2 regions of the Arthrobacter sp. KN11-1C genome follow, and region 2 is predicted to be linked to the other one. Evidence: predicted binding sites of a transcription regulator. Region 2 holds the regulator's gene; the other holds the start of a gene.
The links. Region 2 encodes HrcA, which represses chaperone genes, less so after heat shock. Its sites were predicted from a motif close to TTNGCACTCGNNNNNNNCGAGTGCNAA; they were not measured.

Region 1 (7,992 bases), 1.0 Mb from region 2:
GATCGCTTCACGCGCGCACCTGGACGCTTTCGTTCCCACGCTGCAGGAGGCCCTGCACGAGGCTGGGGTGGCGCTTGACGATATTGACGCCATTGCCGTGACCTCCGGACCCGGCTTGGCAGGCGCGCTCATGGTGGGCGTTTGCGCGGCCAAGGCGCTCTCCGTTGCCACGGGCAAACCGCTTTACGCGATCAACCACTTGGTGGCGCACGTCGGCGTCGCGCTTCTTGACGGGGCCGGTGGCGGCACGGGGGGACCCGGTTCGGGTGCTCCGCTGCCGGAAAATCTCGGAGCGTTGCTCGTTTCGGGCGGACACACGGAAATCCTGCGCATCCGCAGCATCACCGACGACGTCGAGATGCTCGGCTCCACCATCGACGACGCCGCAGGCGAGGCCTACGACAAAGTCGCCAGGCTCCTGGGCCTTGGCTACCCGGGCGGACCCGCCATCGACAAACTCGCCAAGCAGGGCAACGCCAAGGCCATCCGTTTCCCGCGCGGCCTGACCCAGCCGAAGTACATGGGGACCGCGGAGGAACCGGGACCCCACCGCTACGATTGGTCTTTCAGCGGGCTCAAGACCGCCGTCGCACGCTGTGTTGAACAGTTCGAAGCGCGCGGTGAGGACGTTCCCGTTGCCGATATCGCCGCAGCATTCCAGGAGGCGGTGGTGGACGTCATCACGTCCAAGGCTGTGCTGGCCTGCAAGGAGAACGGCATCGAGGATCTCCTGCTGGGGGGCGGTGTTGCGGCCAACTCCCGGCTCCGTGAGCTGACAGGACAACGGTGCGCCGCGGCGGGGATCACCCTGCATGTGCCGCCGCTGTCACTGTGTACCGACAACGGCGCCATGGTTGCTGCCTTGGGCTCGCAGCTCATCATGGCGGGAATCGGTCCCAGCGGCGTCGCATTCGCTCCGGATTCCTCCCTGCCGGTCACCACGGTTTCGGTGTAGGCGCGGGACCCGGCCGGACCCGGCCGATGGCCGGACGGCAGCGCTAGGCGGTTGGCAGCGCTAGGCGGTCGGAACGGACCGCATTTGCTCCACGAGATCCTGGACAACCGCGTGAAGATCGCCGTCGTGCTGGGCAGCGACTCGGCGCTGGCGCTGGTAGCCGGCTCCGCGGGCGATGATCTTCTCGACGTCGGCCAGTTCCGCCGAGCAACCCAGCTTCTCGGCGATGGGCGCCAGGCGCAGCAGTGTTTCCTTCAGGTGCTCAGTGACGAGCTGCTCATTGCCTTCGGCGTCGAGGATGATGATCGCCTCCATGCCGTAACGGGCCGCACGCCACTTGTTTTCCTGGATATGCCACGGCGGCATGGTCGGAATGCTCCCGCCGTTGTCCAGGATCGTGGAGAACTCGTCCACCAGGCATTGGGTCAGGGCCGCAACGGCGCCGACTTCCTCAAGGGTGGCGAGGCCGTCGCAAATGCGCATCTCGATGGTGCCCAGGTTCGGCACAGGCCGGATGTCCCAGCGGATTTCAGACAGGGTGTCGATCACTCCGGTAGTGAACATGTCCTGGACATAGGACTCGTATTCGGCCCAACTGGGGAACTGGAATGGCAATCCGGCCGTGGGCAGTTGCTGGAACATCAGGGCGCGCTGTGACGCATAGCCGGTGTCTTCGCCACCCCAGAACGGGCTGGAAGCGGACAATGCCTGGAAATGGGGGAAGTAGTTGACCAGCCCGTCGAGGATGGGGAGCGCCTTGTCCCTCCGGTCGAGGCCGACGTGGACGTGGACTCCGTAGATGACCATTTGCCGTCCCCACCATTGGGTCCGGTCGATCAGCTTTGCATAGCGTTCTTTGTCCGAGACAGGCTGAAGCTGCGGCGGGCTGAAGGGATGGCTTCCTGCGCAGAAAAGTTCCACGCCCATGGGGTCGGTGACTTCCCTGACGGCCTGCAGCGAGCGGGCCAGGTCTTCCTTGGCTTCCTTGACGGTGTTGCACACGCCCGTGACAAGTTCCACGGTGTTCAGGAGCAATTCCCGCTTGATGTGCGGATGCTCGTCGTCTTCGTTGAGGTCCGGGTGCCGCGATGCCACGCCGCGCAGGACCTCGTTTGCGACAGAGACCAGTTCGCCGGTGCGTGCGTTGACGAGAGCGAGCTCCCATTCCACCCCCAGGGTCGACTGCCTGGATGAAGCGAAATCAATCTGCACGTGGGTCCCCTCGGTATTTGCCAAAACGCCCTGAGCAATGCCCGCCGTGGGGCCGTCAGCGGTTGGCTCAAGTCTAATGCAGGGGCGGTACGGTACCGCATGGACGGATTTCATGGAAGGAAAACAACATGTTGCTAATGAGAATGATTTGCATCTAAGATGGTGAACATGCATCTTTCACGTCACAACCCGAGAAGGAGAACCCCATGAAAGTCAGGAATTCGCTGCGTGCCCTCAAGAAGGTCCCCGGCGCGCAAGTGGTGCGCCGGCGAGGCCGCACCTTTGTCATCAACAAGCTGAACCCGCGCTTCAAGGCGCGCCAAGGCTAGCTTCCGTCTAGGCTGGGCAGAGAACCCGCTACGCGAAGGAAGCCCCGTTATGCCGATCCTCAACAAAGACATGACGCTCTGCATTTCACTCTCTGCCCGGCCGAGCAACAACGGAACGCGTTTCCACAACTTCCTCTACGAGGCGCTCGGCCTGAACTGGATCTACAAAGCCTTCGCTCCCGCGGACCTCCCGAACGCGATCGCCGGCGTGCGCGGCCTGGGCATCCGCGGCTGCGCCGTCTCGATGCCGTACAAGGAAGACGTCATCGCCCTCGTCGACCGCATGGACGCATCGGCGGCCGCTATCGACTCGGTCAACACGATCGTGAACGACGACGGCGTACTCACGGCCTACAACACCGACTACACGGCGATCGCCCAGCTGATCGAGCGCAACGCGATCGACCCGGCCTCGTCCGTGCTGCTCCGCGGTTCCGGCGGCATGGCCAAGGCCACCGCGGCAGCCTTCCGCGACGCCGGGTTCTCTCGCGTCACGGTGGTTGCGCGGAACGAGAAGCCCGGACAATCCCTCGCGGCGCTCTACGGTTTCGGCTGGCAGGCCGAGGTAGGGGAGTCGACCGCGGACGTGATCGTCAACGTCACGCCGATCGGCATGGCCGGCGGACCCGAGTCCGGCTCGCTGTCTTTCCCCGAAGCAGCGGTCGCGGCCGCGAAGGTAGTGTTCGACGTCGTCGCCCTCCCCGCCGAAACGCCGCTCATCAAGGCCGGTCGCGCGGCAGGAAAGACCGTGATCACCGGCGCCGAGGTAGCCACGATCCAGGCGCTCGAACAGTTCGTTCTCTACACCGGCATCACGCCAACTGCGGAGCAAGTGGCCGCTGCCGAAGAGTTCACGCGAGCCCAGTAGGGCGCCGCGGGCCGGGCTTGGCGTAACCTAGTCGGCCGCTACCGGCTCCACCACAACAGCCACCTTTTCCTCGCCGATCCTCGTGAGGACCAGGGTGGCTGTCTTGTTGCCGCGGCCTTTTGCCGAGCCCTTTCCGGCCGGCAGCAATTGTTTCCGCAGTTCCTCGGGGGTGACGGAGGTGCCGCGCTTCTTGATGTCCAGGACACCGACACCGTTGGCCTTCACCCAGGCCTTGAGGGCCTTGACGTTCAACGGCATGACCTCCAGGACTCTGTAGGCACGGGCGAACGGGGTCTCCAGTAGCTCCGGCGCGCAAATGTAGGCGATGTGTCGGTCCACCAGGTGCCCGCCGAGCCGGAGCGCGACGTCGGCCACCAGTCCCGCGCGGATCACCGCGCCGTCCGGTTCATAGAGGTACCCCTCCACGGGTCCGACATCGGGCACCGGGCCGCCGTCGAAATCTTCGCCGCTGGTGATCTCGGCTGCGCCCTGCGGCCCGAGCACCAGTGCCGCACGGCGGATGCCGGGACGGGCGACGTCGTTGAACCACAGCGTTACTTCGGTGACGTCCCCTCCCACCGAGACCCACTGCGCCTCGCAGCCGGCCGGAACCGATCCGTGCGGCATCCCCGGACCCATTTTGACGCCGACCGACTTTCCAGTAGCCGCCAGCGATTCAACGAAGGACAATGGCGGCGAGAACGCCTCCGGATCCCAGATACGCTTCGTCCCCGACGACGACGTCGTGCGGCGCGCCGGATCGAGCCACACGCCGTCGACCCCGTCGAGGGGCACGGACGTAGCGTCAGAGTGCACCACCGACGCGTGGGGGAAAGGCATGAGATTGATGGTGGCGCACGCTGCGGTGGTCTCATCCAGTTCCACGGCGGTGACCTTGATGTCCATGGAGGCCATGGCCATGGAGTCGGCTCCGAGCCCGCAGCCCAGGTCCGCTACGTGCTGCGTGCCCGCCTTGGCGAATCGCTCGGCGTGCCTGGCTGCCACATTGAGCCGGGTGGCCTGCTCCAGGCCGGCTTGGGTGAAAAGCATCTGCCGGGCGAATTCGCCGAACTTGGCCTCGGCCCGGGTGCGGAGCCTGGATTGGGTGAGGACGGCGGCCACCAGCTCGGGGGAGTGGCCGTCCTTGCGCAAGCGGGCATTGAGGGCCAACGCTTCGCCGTCGCGGTACGGCCCCAAGGATGCCAGAAGTTCCCAACCCTCCGTTGTCAGCAGGGGGGCAATGTGGTCCTGGGGTGTGTCAGCCATGGGAACTAGCCTAGTGCTCGCCCGTCTTGCGGGGTGGAGGGGGATCCGGGAGCACTCGGGCGGATAGGGTTGATGCCATGGAAGACAACCCAGTACGCCAGCCTGACGACGCCAATGGTTCTCCCTCTGTCCCCGATAGACGTCCCTTCGCCGGAAATCTTTCCAAGTATGCCCGCCCGGCGCTCATCGTCGGTGCTTTGATTGCTGTTGTCTGCATCGCTCTCTTGATCATTATTTTCTTCCTCGATTCCTTCAACGCCGCTACCTACTCGATGACCGGAAAGAGCGTCCAGGACGCCACCGACGAGGCCCGGGACATCCGGGACACCTACTCCGGTGCGCGCATCGGTGCGATCGTCGGGCTGGTGGTGTTCGGCGTCGTGGCGCTTGCGAGCGGCGTGGTGCTGTACCTGAACCGCGGAACCGCGCCGGAGGAAGAGTACGACGACGGCGAGGATGTCGACTTCGACGACCTCGCCGGGCAATGAGCTTCTGAGCCGGAGAGGCGCTCCAGGCGTTCACCCGTGACGGAATTCTGGCACTCGCCTTGACCGAGTGCTAATGCTTACATAGAGTCTTGATTAGCACTCTCCCTAGGCGGGTGCTAATGCCGCCAGGCACTTACCGGCACCGCGACGACGGTAGGCACGCCACGGCACCCCTGGTTTGATAGTCCATGTACTACCTCACGTAAAGGAGAGATCCGAGTGTCGGTCTCCATTAAGCCTCTCGAGGATCGCATTGTTGTCCGCCCGCTCGAAGCAGAGCAGACCACGGCTTCCGGCCTGGTCATCCCGGACACTGCACAGGAAAAGCCGCAGGAAGGCGAAGTTGTTGCAGTTGGCCCCGGCCGCTTCGATGACAACGGCAACCGGGTTCCGGTCGACGTAACCGTTGGCGACGTCGTCATCTACTCCAAGTACGGCGGAACTGAAGTCAAGACCGGCGGCAACGAATACCTCGTTCTGTCCGCCCGCGACGTTCTGGCGATCGTCGTTAAGTAATTCCCTGGATCCCGCATCGCAGATCACGTCGGACTTTCCGGTCGAATCAGCGGTGCGGGTTTTCCGTCTTGAAAGGACACAACCATGGCAAAGCAGCTTGCGTTTAACGACGCTGCCCGTCGCTCGCTCGAAGCAGGCATTGACAAGCTCGCCAACACCGTCAAGGTCACCCTTGGCCCGCGTGGCCGCAACGTCGTTCTGGACAAGAAGTGGGGAGCTCCCACCATCACCAACGACGGCGTGACGATCGCCCGCGAAGTCGAACTCGACGACCCGTATGAGAACCTTGGCGCGCAGCTGGCCAAGGAAGTCGCCACCAAGACCAATGACGTCGCGGGCGATGGCACCACCACGGCCACCGTGCTCGCACAGGCCCTCGTCAAGGAAGGCCTGCGCAACGTTGCCGCTGGAGCCGCCCCGGGCGAAATCAAGCGTGGCATCGAGGTTTCCGTCAAGGCCGTGGCTGCCCGCCTCCTGGAGAACGCCCGCGAGGTAGAAGGCACCCAGGTTGCCAGCGTCGCCGCGATCTCCGCCCAGAGCGATGAGGTTGGCGAACTCCTCGCCGAGGCTTTCGGCAAGGTCGGCAAGGATGGTGTCATCACCATCGAAGAGTCCTCCACCACGCAGACCGAACTGGTCCTCACCGAGGGCATGCAGTTCGACAAGGGCTACCTGTCCCCGTACTTCGTCACTGACGCGGAACGCCAGGAAGCTGTTCTGGAAGACGCCCTCATCCTGATCAACCAGGGCAAGATCTCCTCGCTGCAGGAATTCCTGCCGCTCCTCGAGAAGGCCCTGCAGGCCGCCAAGCCGCTCTTCATCATTGCTGAAGACATCGACGGCGAAGCGCTGTCCACGCTGATCGTCAACCGTATCCGCGGCACCCTGAACGTCGTTGCCGTCAAGGCACCGGGCTTCGGCGACCGCCGCAAGGCCATGCTGCAGGACATCGCCACGCTGACCGGCGCACAGGTTGTCTCCCCGGAGCTCGGCCTGTCCCTGGACCAGGTTGGCCTCGAGGTCCTCGGGAGTGCCCGCCGCATCACCGTCACCAAGGACAACACCACCATTGTTGACGGCGCCGGCACGCCCGAGGACGTCGCAGCACGCGTCGCCCAGATCCGTGCCGAGCTGACCCGCACCGACTCCGACTGGGACCGGGAAAAGCTGCAGGAAAGGCTTGCAAAGCTGGCCGGCGGCATCGGCGTCATCAAGGTCGGCGCAGCCACCGAGGTCGAGCTCAAGGAAAAGAAGCACCGTATCGAGGACGCAGTGTCCTCCACGCGTGCTGCCCTTGAAGAAGGCATCGTCTCCGGCGGCGGTTCCGCCCTCATCCACGCCCTCAAGGCACTGGACGAGGACGCTGCCGTCAAGGCTCTGGAAGGCGACGCGGCTGCCGCCGTCGGCATCGTCCGCCGCGCCCTGACCCAGCCCCTTCGCTGGATCGCCCAGAACGCCGGCTTCGACGGCTACGTCGTCGTCGCCAAGGTTGCCGAGCTCGAAGACAACCACGGCTTCAACGCGAAGACCGCCGTGTACGAGGACCTGATCGCCGCCGGCGTGATCGACCCCGTCAAGGTCACCCGCTCCGCGCTCCAGAACGCCGCGTCCATCGCAGCCCTGGTTCTCACCACCGAGACCCTGGTTGTCGAAAAGCCGGCCGAAGAAGACGAACACGCAGGCCACAGCCACTAATCCCCACCGCCTCCCTAGCCTCGCTTCGCTTCGGCCAGGGAACCCGGGCGGCGTGGGCCCAGACCGCCCACCTGCGTGAAAGAAGGCCCGGTCCCCTTTTGGGGGCCGGGCCTCCTGCGTTTGGCTCCCGACGACGTTCGTCTCATGCGCGAGCCCACAGTTGGCACTCGGCATTCGCCATGTCAACGTCCAGCCAGGCATGACCTAATTGAGTGATGGATGCTTCTCGAATGGATTTTCGATTGGCACTTGTTATTACGAATCAGTAAGATTTATGGTTCGATCTAGGTCATTGAGGGGCATTGTTGTGTCAACTGCGCAAACGACGGCTACTACCAAGGAGCAACGTCGTTCCAGTGGCACCGGGAGAAAGTCGAACTTTCGCCCTGAAATTCAAGGCCTGCGCTCCCTCGCAGTGCTCATGGTGGTTACGTACCACGTGTGGTTCGGCAGGGTTTCCGGTGGCGTAGACGTCTTCCTTCTGGTGTCCGCCTTCTTGATGACATTGCAGTTCACAAACCGCTATGCGCAGCACCGGCCCATGGACCTGCTGAGGCATTGGCTTCACTTGTTCCGGCGTCTGCTTCCGGCTACCGTCGTGGTTCTCCTGGGTACTTTGGCCGCCATCTTCGTGGTCCTCCCCAAAACCCGGTGGGCAGCGTT
Region 2 (7,992 bases):
GGCTCGAAAGAATGTTGTGGGTCAGGATTTCCACGGGGTTCTGCAGCGACTGGCTGCGCAACAAGGAAACGAGCTGTTGGAGGACGTCCGGGGTGATCACTGTCCCCTTGCCGACGAGGCCGCGGACTTCTTCCAGGAGGCGCATGATCCGGGGAACATCGCTCGACGGGCCGCTGAAGGAGAGTTCGTTGCCGCGCACATGAAAGTCGACGCCGGGGAACTGGGCTTCGATGTAGCGCAACGCCTCGTCATGGCTGCCAAGGGTCTGAACCATCTGATCCGAGTTGTCGAAGGTGACAACTTCCGTCCGGGCGCCCGGGACAGAGTGCGGGAACTCGGCCGGACCTGTGTCAACGCTGCCGGCCTTGGGCCGCCCGTTCAATGATTCTGTCATAGTGCTGGCCTTGCGGCCTGTGCTCCTCCGGCTTGGTGATGTCCATCGATTTTCTCCGATGTCCGTGTGCTGGATGGGCGCAGGATCGCGGGCCTCGGATTGCTTTCAATCCTACGCCAGCCAGTCTCCGGGATGGTTCCGGGCCGTTCCCCTCGGGCCCGCGAGCGGCGGATCTGCGCGCTTTGGTATCAACTCGGCATCGACCTCGTATCAATCGGATTGCAGTTCGCCGCCGGAGTATCGAAACGCCAACCGGCGCCCGCGGGACTATGACAAGCTGATTCATGGGCAAAAATGCCCCTGTGCCCGAAGCCGGGCGCACGACTCCCCCGCACCACAGCGGCCGAACACGAGCAGGGATCCACCATCACCAGGCCAGCCGTCACTCCACACGGCACTCGCATCCGGAAACGTTCCGCGATGCTTGTGACCGCCTTGACGGCTGCCTTGTTCCTGTCGGGTTGCATCGCGGATCGCACGGGGCAGGGTTCCACGACGCCGGTCCCCACCCCGACGGTCGCCCTGCAGGCGGCCCCCGACAGCAATGCTCCGCTCGAAACGACGCAGGCCTCGAACAAGATCCCTGTGTATTGGATCGGCCGCAGCGACACGGACACCTTCCTGTACCGCGAATTCCGTGACAACCCGGGCAACGAGAATCCGATCACCACGGCCCTGCGGATCATGATGTCCCAGAAGCCGTTGGATCACGACTACTTCACGCCGTGGCAGAACCCGAGCAGCCTGGCGACCACGATTTCCGGTAAGAACGTCGTCACGGTGGATGTCTCCCGCGACGCGTTCAATTCCAATCTCGACGGCGGGATGGCGCAGCGCGCGATCCAGCAACTCGTCTATACCGCCACTGCTGCGGCCGCGAGCTCAGGCCTCATCGATGCCGGACAACAGATCAAAGTGACCATCCTGGTGGACGGGCACACAGACTATATGGCGTTCGGGCAGGTCAAGCTGGGCGACGCCATGGTCCGCGACGCCACCGTGGTGGCACCCGTGTGGATCATCGATCCGCAGGAGGACCTGACCTTGCCTGCCGGTCCGGTCAAGTTCAATGGTCGGAGCACGGACCCCTCGAAGAAACTGCACTGGCAAATCCTTCGGGAGAATTCAAACGGCGACAAATCGTCCTACTTGACCGGGCAGACCACCGCTTCGACCGTACCCGGACAGGGCGGCGTCTTCAGCCTCACCGTGGGACTCGGAGCCGGGCGCTATGAATTGCGGGTCTCCTTGGTGGGCCCCAACGACGCAGACGTCGCGACGGATACCCGCTCCTTCAACGTCCGCTGACGAGCGTCTTCCTACCAGCGCCCCAGAATGTCACTGGCCAGTACGACGGCGGCAGGACCCGCCGTCGACGAGCGAAGCACGTGGTGGCCCAAGAGCGCGGTGACGGCACCGACGTCGCTGAGTTTGGTCACTTCACGGGGTGAAATGCCGCCCTCCGGGCCGACGATGAGCAGGACTTCCCGCCCCGCTTCGGTGTCCCCGCCGGAAATCCCGCCCCGCCAATTCTCCAGGACATCGCGCAACGGACGCTTCGCGTCCTCGTGAAGGATGATCGCCAGGTCAGCCGCGGCTACGGCCGCAGCCAGTCCGGAGCCGTCGACGGCGGCACGCACCTCGGGGATCCACGCGCGCCGCGCTTGCTTGGCGGCTGCGGTGGCGACGGATTGCCACTTCGCGTGGGCTTTGGCAGCCCTCTCGCCCTTCCAACGGACGATGGAACGCTCGGCCTGCCAGGGCACGACGGCGTCGATCCCGAGTTCCGTTGCCGTCTCGACGGCAAGCTCGTCTCGGTCGCCCTTCGCCAGCGCCTGGACCAGCACAAGCCGCACGGCCGGCCGGCCTTCCTCCTGGACGGCGGAGGCAAGGACGGTCAAGGTTCCCTGTCCGGATTCGGACACCGTCCCCGTGAGCCGCTTACCGGCACCGTCGGCGATATCGACCGCTTCGCCGATTTCCAGGCGCTTGACCGTGACAGCGTGCCTGGCTTCGGCACCGTCGAGCACGAAAGTGTCACCGGGGCCGAGCCCGTCCAGGGTTCCGGCAGCGGTGAAGAATACGGGGTTGCTCACCGCTACAGGTTACCGAGCTTGTCCCGCAGCTTCGCGAACATACCGCCGCTGGCCACGAGCTTGCCCTCGGTGAACTGCTCTCCGCGCAATTTGGCCAGTTGGCGGAGGAGGTCTTCCTGGGCGGCGTCGAGCTTGCCGGGCGTCTCAACATGCAGGTGAACCTTGAGGTCTCCCCTGCCGTAGCCGCGCAGGTGGGTGACGCCCAGCCCGCGGAGGGTGATGACTTCGCCGGACTGGGTGCCCGACTTGACGTCGATCTCCTGGGGGCCGTCGAAAGTCTCAAGCTGCAGTTCCGTGCCCAATGCCGCGGCGGTCATCGGAACGCTGAGCGTTGCATGAAGGTCGTCGCCTTCACGAAGGTAGGTGGAATCGCTGTTGACCCGGATCTCCACGTAGAGGTCGCCGGGAGGCCCGCCCGCAGGACCTGCTTCGCCTTGCGACGACAGCTGGATGCGGGTTCCGGTGGCGACGCCGCCCGGTACCTTGACGGTCAGAGAACGGCGGCTGCGGATGCGGCCCTGGCCGTTGCATTCATTGCAAGGATCCTTGATGATCGAGCCGAAACCTTCGCACGATCCGCACGGCGCCGCGGTCATGACCTGGCCGAGGATCGAGCGCACAGCCCGCTGGACCTGGCCCGAGCCGCCGCAGATGTCGCAGCGCTCCGGGTGGGTGCCCGCGCGGCAGCATGAGCCCTCGCACGTGGGGCAGATGACAGCGGTGTCCACCTCAAGCTTCTTGTTGACGCCGAAGACAGCCTCGCGCAAGTCGATGCGGACACTGATGAGGGCGTCCTGCCCGCGGCGCATGCGCGATGCGGGGCCTTGCATGCCGCCTCCTCCGCCGAAGAAGGTGTCGAAGATGTCCTGGAACGCGAATCCCTGGCCCGCGTAGCCTCCGCCGAAACCGTTGTCCGTCCCGTTCTCGTTGCCTGTGGCGTCGTAGACGCGGCGCTTCTGGGGGTCGGAGAGGACCTCGTAAGCGTGGGTCACGGCTTTGAATTCCTCCGCAGCGCCGGCCCCGGGGTTCACATCGGGGTGCAGCTTACGTGCAAGCTTGCGGTAGGCCTTCTTGATCTCCTCGCCGGTTGCTTCCGACGAGACGCCCAGAACGTCATAGTGACTGCTCAAAGTCGGTATCTCTTCCTTTATTACGGGTACACTGCGTTTCTTGCGAGGCGGTTCCAGCCGAAGCCGTCAACCGCCCAGAATGCGGGAAAGGTAGCGCGCGACGGCACGGACGGCCGCCATGGTGTTGGGGTAGTCCATGCGGGTGGGCCCAAGAATGCCGATCTTGGCGCTGCTGCCCGGGCCGTACCCCGTGGCAACCACCGAAGCCTCGGAGAGGCCGTCATAGGGGTTTTCACGGCCGATGCTCACCGTGACTCCCCGGGGGTCTTCCGCCATGTCCGACAGCAGCCGCAACATGACAACCTGTTCCTCGAGCGCTTCGAGGACGGGGCCGATGCTCAGGGGGAAGTCCACATTGGAGCGGGCCAGGTTTGCCGTGCCGGCCATGACCATGCGTTCGTCTCGGCTCCGGTCGGCGAGCCTTTGCAGGCCGTGGGCAAGGGCGCCTGCAAGGTTCCGAAGCGCCGGCGGGCACAAGGCCACCACGGAGGGCAGGACTTGGGGCATGAGGTCGAGCTGGGAGCCGGCAACGCTTCCAAGGAATCGCGCGCGCAAGGCCATGAGCTCCTCGTCAGCAGTGTCCGCTGCTGCGTGCACAACGCCTTGTTCCACTTTGCCCGAATCCGCGATCAACACGACCAGAACCTGGCGCGGTGCCAAAAGGACAAACTCGATGTGCCGGACGCGTGCCCGGCTCAGGTGCGGATACTGGACGACGGCGACCTGGTTGGTCAATTGGGACAGGAGCCGGACCGTGCGCTCCAGGATGTCCTCGACGTCGTCGGGCCCCTCAAGCAACGAGTGGATGGCCCGGCGCTCGGCAGCCGACAGCGGCTTGACCTCGGAAATACGGTCCACGAACAGGCGGTAGCCCTTGTCCGTGGGAATGCGGCCCGCACTGGTGTGCGGTGCCGCAATGAGGCCTTCCTCTTCCAAGAGGGCCATGTCATTGCGGATGGTGGCGCTCGACACTCCCAGATGGTGCCGTTCGACGAGGGCTTTGGAGCCGACGGGTTCGCGGGAGTGAACGTAGTCCTCCACGATGGCGCGTAACACTTCAAGCTTGCGTGGTTCGCTCACTGCCCACCTCCATTCAACAACCGGTACTTCTACAGTTAGCACTCAACATGCCCAAGTGCTAACAAGTCTAGTATGAGCCACCTCGTTGTTAGCATTGGTACCGCTCGCGGCGAACATGATGCCCGCGCGGTCCTGCGGAATGCCAAGGACCGTGACCGATCCCTTAGCGCAAAGTGGTGTGAAGACCGTGTCTTACGACAATTGGGGCCCGCAAGACCTCTCCTCGCCGGCCAAACGGCAACTTCCTGAAGTGCCTGTTGAACGCGGAATGGTGCTCGAGGACGTCCAGTCCGGTTGGGTCGGGGCCGTAACCAGGGTGGAGAAGTCCGGCGGCATGCACATCGTGGTGCTTGAGGACCGGCGGGGCAAGGCGAAATCGTTCCGGCTCGGCTTCGGATTCCTGCTGGAGGGACAAGCGGTGAAGCTCCTCCCGCCGGCGCCGCGCGCGGCGGCAAAGGGCGCGTCGCAACCGGGCAGGACGGCGTCGGGTTCAGTCCGGGTTGCCGGCCAGCGGGCCCAAGTCGCCAAGGCAAGCCGGATCTGGGTAGAAGGCAAGCACGACGCCGAACTTGTGGAAAAGGTCTGGGGAGACGATCTCCGGGTGGAGGGCATCGTCGTCGAGCCCTTGCACGGCGTGGACGATCTGAAGGCTGCCATCGCCGCGTTCTCCCCCGGCCCTGGCCGCCGGCTCGGAATCTTGGTGGACCACTTGGTGCCGGACTCGAAGGAGTCGCGCATCGCTGCCGACGCCATGACGTTGCCGGGCGCTAAAGGAAACGTCCTGATCGTCGGCCACCCGTATGTGGACGTCTGGCAGGCAATCCGGCCCAAGGTGCTGGGGATCGATCAATGGCCGACCGTAGCGCGCGGCACGGATTGGAAGACCGGGATCCTCAGGTCGTTCGGTTGGCCGCACGAGACGGCCGAAGACGTGGGACTGGGTTGGCAGAGGCTTCTGGGCGCCGTCCATAGCTACGCCGACCTGGAAGCGTCTTTGCTGGGTCGCGTGGAGGAAGTGATCGATTTCCTGACCGTCGCATGATGATGTAGACGCCTCCGGCCCGGGACGTGGTCGTCCGATCCCGGCCCGAGCAAGTATTCTGGGACAGCAACACCGCACCTATAGATACTCGAAGGAAGAAACTGTGGCAGACAACGCTCCTGACGATCGGGACGGCGCCTCGGGCCAGTCCCAGTACCACGGCGTTCCTGCCAACGCGCTGCCCTTGACCGCCTCGGAAGACCGGCAATGGGCAACCTTGGCGCACTTCGGCGGGATCCTTGGCTGTGTTCCATCGCTCCTGATTTACCTGATTTTCCGCGAACGTGGCCCGTTCACGGCCCAGGAATCCAAGGAAGCACTGAACTTCACGTTGCCGCCCACGATTGCCGCGGTGCTCGCCAACATTCTCGTTTTGCTCCCGGTAGTGGGAAACCTGTTCGCCGTCCTCGCCACGGGAATCTGGGTCGCGGTGACCTGCTTCTCGGTGTCCGCCGGAATCCGCGTCAACCACGGACAGCCGCACCGCTACCGCTTCAACCTGCGCTGGATCAAGTAGCCGTTCTTCGCGGAGCCTTTGGCGGCTCCGCGCCGCACGCTAGTCCGGAAGGATCCGGCGGACCACGGCATCTGCGAGCAGCCGGCCCTTCAGGGTCAGGACCAGCCGTCCTTGGAAGGCCGCTGCGGGTTCGACCAGGCCGTCGGCAATGAGGCCTGCGACGGCGTGACGGCCCACCTTGTCGAGCGCGTCGACCTGAAGCCCTGTGCCGAGGCGCGCCTCCAGCATGATGCGTTCCACTTCCCGGGTTCCGGCGTCGAGCGTTTCGCGTCCAGCGGCCGGTGAGGCCCCGCTACCAAGCCGGTTGGCGTAGGCGGTGGGGTGCTTGACGTTCCACCAGCGGACGCCGCCCATGTGGGAATGCGCGCCGGGTCCGATGCCCCACCAATCGTCTCCCCGCCAGTAGGCAAGGTTGTGTTTGCACGCCTGTTCGGGAGTGCGGGACCAGTTGCTGACCTCGTACCAGTCCAGCCCCGCGGCGCTGATCAGCTGGTCGGCGAGTTCGTACTTGGCAGCGTGGTCGTCGTCGTCGATCCCGGGAACTTCTCCGCGCCGGATCTGAGCCGCCAGCTTGGTGCCTTCTTCCACGATCAGCGCATAGGCACTGATGTGGTCCGGGTCGTAGGACAAGGCAGTCTCCAGGGACGTCTGCCAATCCGCCATGGACTCCCCGGGAGTGCCGTAGATGAGGTCGAGGCTCACGGCAAGGCCGGCGTCGCGCGCCCACTGGACCACCAAGGGAACCCGGCTCGGGGTGTGCGTGCGGTCCAGGACCTTGAGCACATGAGGAACCGCCGACTGCATGCCGAAGGAAATCCGCGTGAAGCCGGCGTCGGCGAGCAGCCGGAGGGACTCCGGCGTCACGGAGTCCGGGTTCGCCTCAGTGGTGACTTCGGCTCCCGGTTCCAGGCCCCAGTGCCCGACGGCGGCCGTCAGGATGCGTGCCAGGTCTTCAGCAGGGAGAAGGGTCGGGGTGCCGCCACCGAAGAACACGGTGCTCAGGGGCCGCTCCGGCAACCCGGAGGCTTCCATGGCCCGGACGGCGAACTCCACCTCCGAAATGGCGGTAGAGGCGTAGGCGTCCTGGGACGCGCCGCCGCCAAGCTCCGTGGCGGTGTAGGTGTTGAAATCGCAGTATCCGCAACGGACGGCACAGAAGGGTATGTGGACGTACAGTCCAAACTTGCGTGAATCGACGCCGTCAAGCACCTGCGGCGGCAAACGGCCGTCCGCAGGTGCCGGATCCCCGAGGGGAAGAACGCTAGGCACAGAGTTCCCCTTGTGCCTGTCCTGTACGCACCGCTACAGGGCGCGCCGGTCCCGCAGTGTTCCGGGCGAACAGCCCCATTACTTCCTGGCCTTGTCCTTGGATTCGTCGGTGGTCAGGGCTGCGATGAACGCTTCCTGTGGAACTTCCACGCGGCCCACCATCTTCATGCGCTTCTTGCCTTCCTTCTGCTTTTCCAGAAGTTTGCGCTTACGGGTGATGTCACCGCCGTAGCACTTGGCAAGGACGTCCTTGCGGATGGCGCGGATGCTCTCACGGGCGATGATCCGCGAGCCGATGGCGGCCTGGATGGGCACCTCGAACTGCTGGCGGGGAATGAGCTCGCGCAGCTTGCCCGTCATCATGACGCCATAGGCGTAGGCCTTGTCGCGGTGGGTGATGGCGCTGAAAGCGTCAACCTGCTCGCCCTGGAGCATGATGTCTACCTTGACCAGGTCGGCGACCT

Region 1: the regulator HrcA is predicted to act here: its motif matches at 5,166-5,192, upstream of groES (co-chaperone GroES).

Annotation. Positions count from the first base shown of each region.
Region 1 is NZ_CP197467.1:1,118,797-1,126,788, forward strand. Features, by position in the region: gene tsaD (tRNA (adenosine(37)-N6)-threonylcarbamoyltransferase complex transferase subunit TsaD) at 1-955, shown strand, start outside; gene ACSBOX_RS05305 (glutamate--cysteine ligase) at 1,016-2,167, opposite strand; gene ykgO (type B 50S ribosomal protein L36) at 2,374-2,496, shown strand; gene ACSBOX_RS05315 (shikimate 5-dehydrogenase) at 2,546-3,364, shown strand; gene ACSBOX_RS05320 (THUMP-like domain-containing protein) at 3,392-4,630, opposite strand; gene ACSBOX_RS05325 (hypothetical protein) at 4,708-5,118, shown strand; gene groES (co-chaperone GroES) at 5,338-5,634, shown strand; gene groL (chaperonin GroEL) at 5,719-7,329, shown strand; gene ACSBOX_RS05340 (acyltransferase family protein) at 7,751-7,992, shown strand, end outside.
Region 2 is NZ_CP197467.1:2,122,669-2,130,660, forward strand. Features, by position in the region: gene ACSBOX_RS09930 (PhoH family protein) at 1-394, opposite strand, end outside; gene ACSBOX_RS09935 (GerMN domain-containing protein) at 815-1,702, shown strand; gene ACSBOX_RS09940 (16S rRNA (uracil(1498)-N(3))-methyltransferase) at 1,714-2,490, opposite strand; gene dnaJ (molecular chaperone DnaJ) at 2,493-3,620, opposite strand; gene hrcA (heat-inducible transcriptional repressor HrcA) at 3,687-4,700, opposite strand; gene ACSBOX_RS09955 (DUF3097 domain-containing protein) at 4,888-5,742, shown strand; gene ACSBOX_RS09960 (DUF4870 domain-containing protein) at 5,846-6,259, shown strand; gene hemW (radical SAM family heme chaperone HemW) at 6,299-7,528, opposite strand; gene lepA (translation elongation factor 4) at 7,607-7,992, opposite strand, start outside.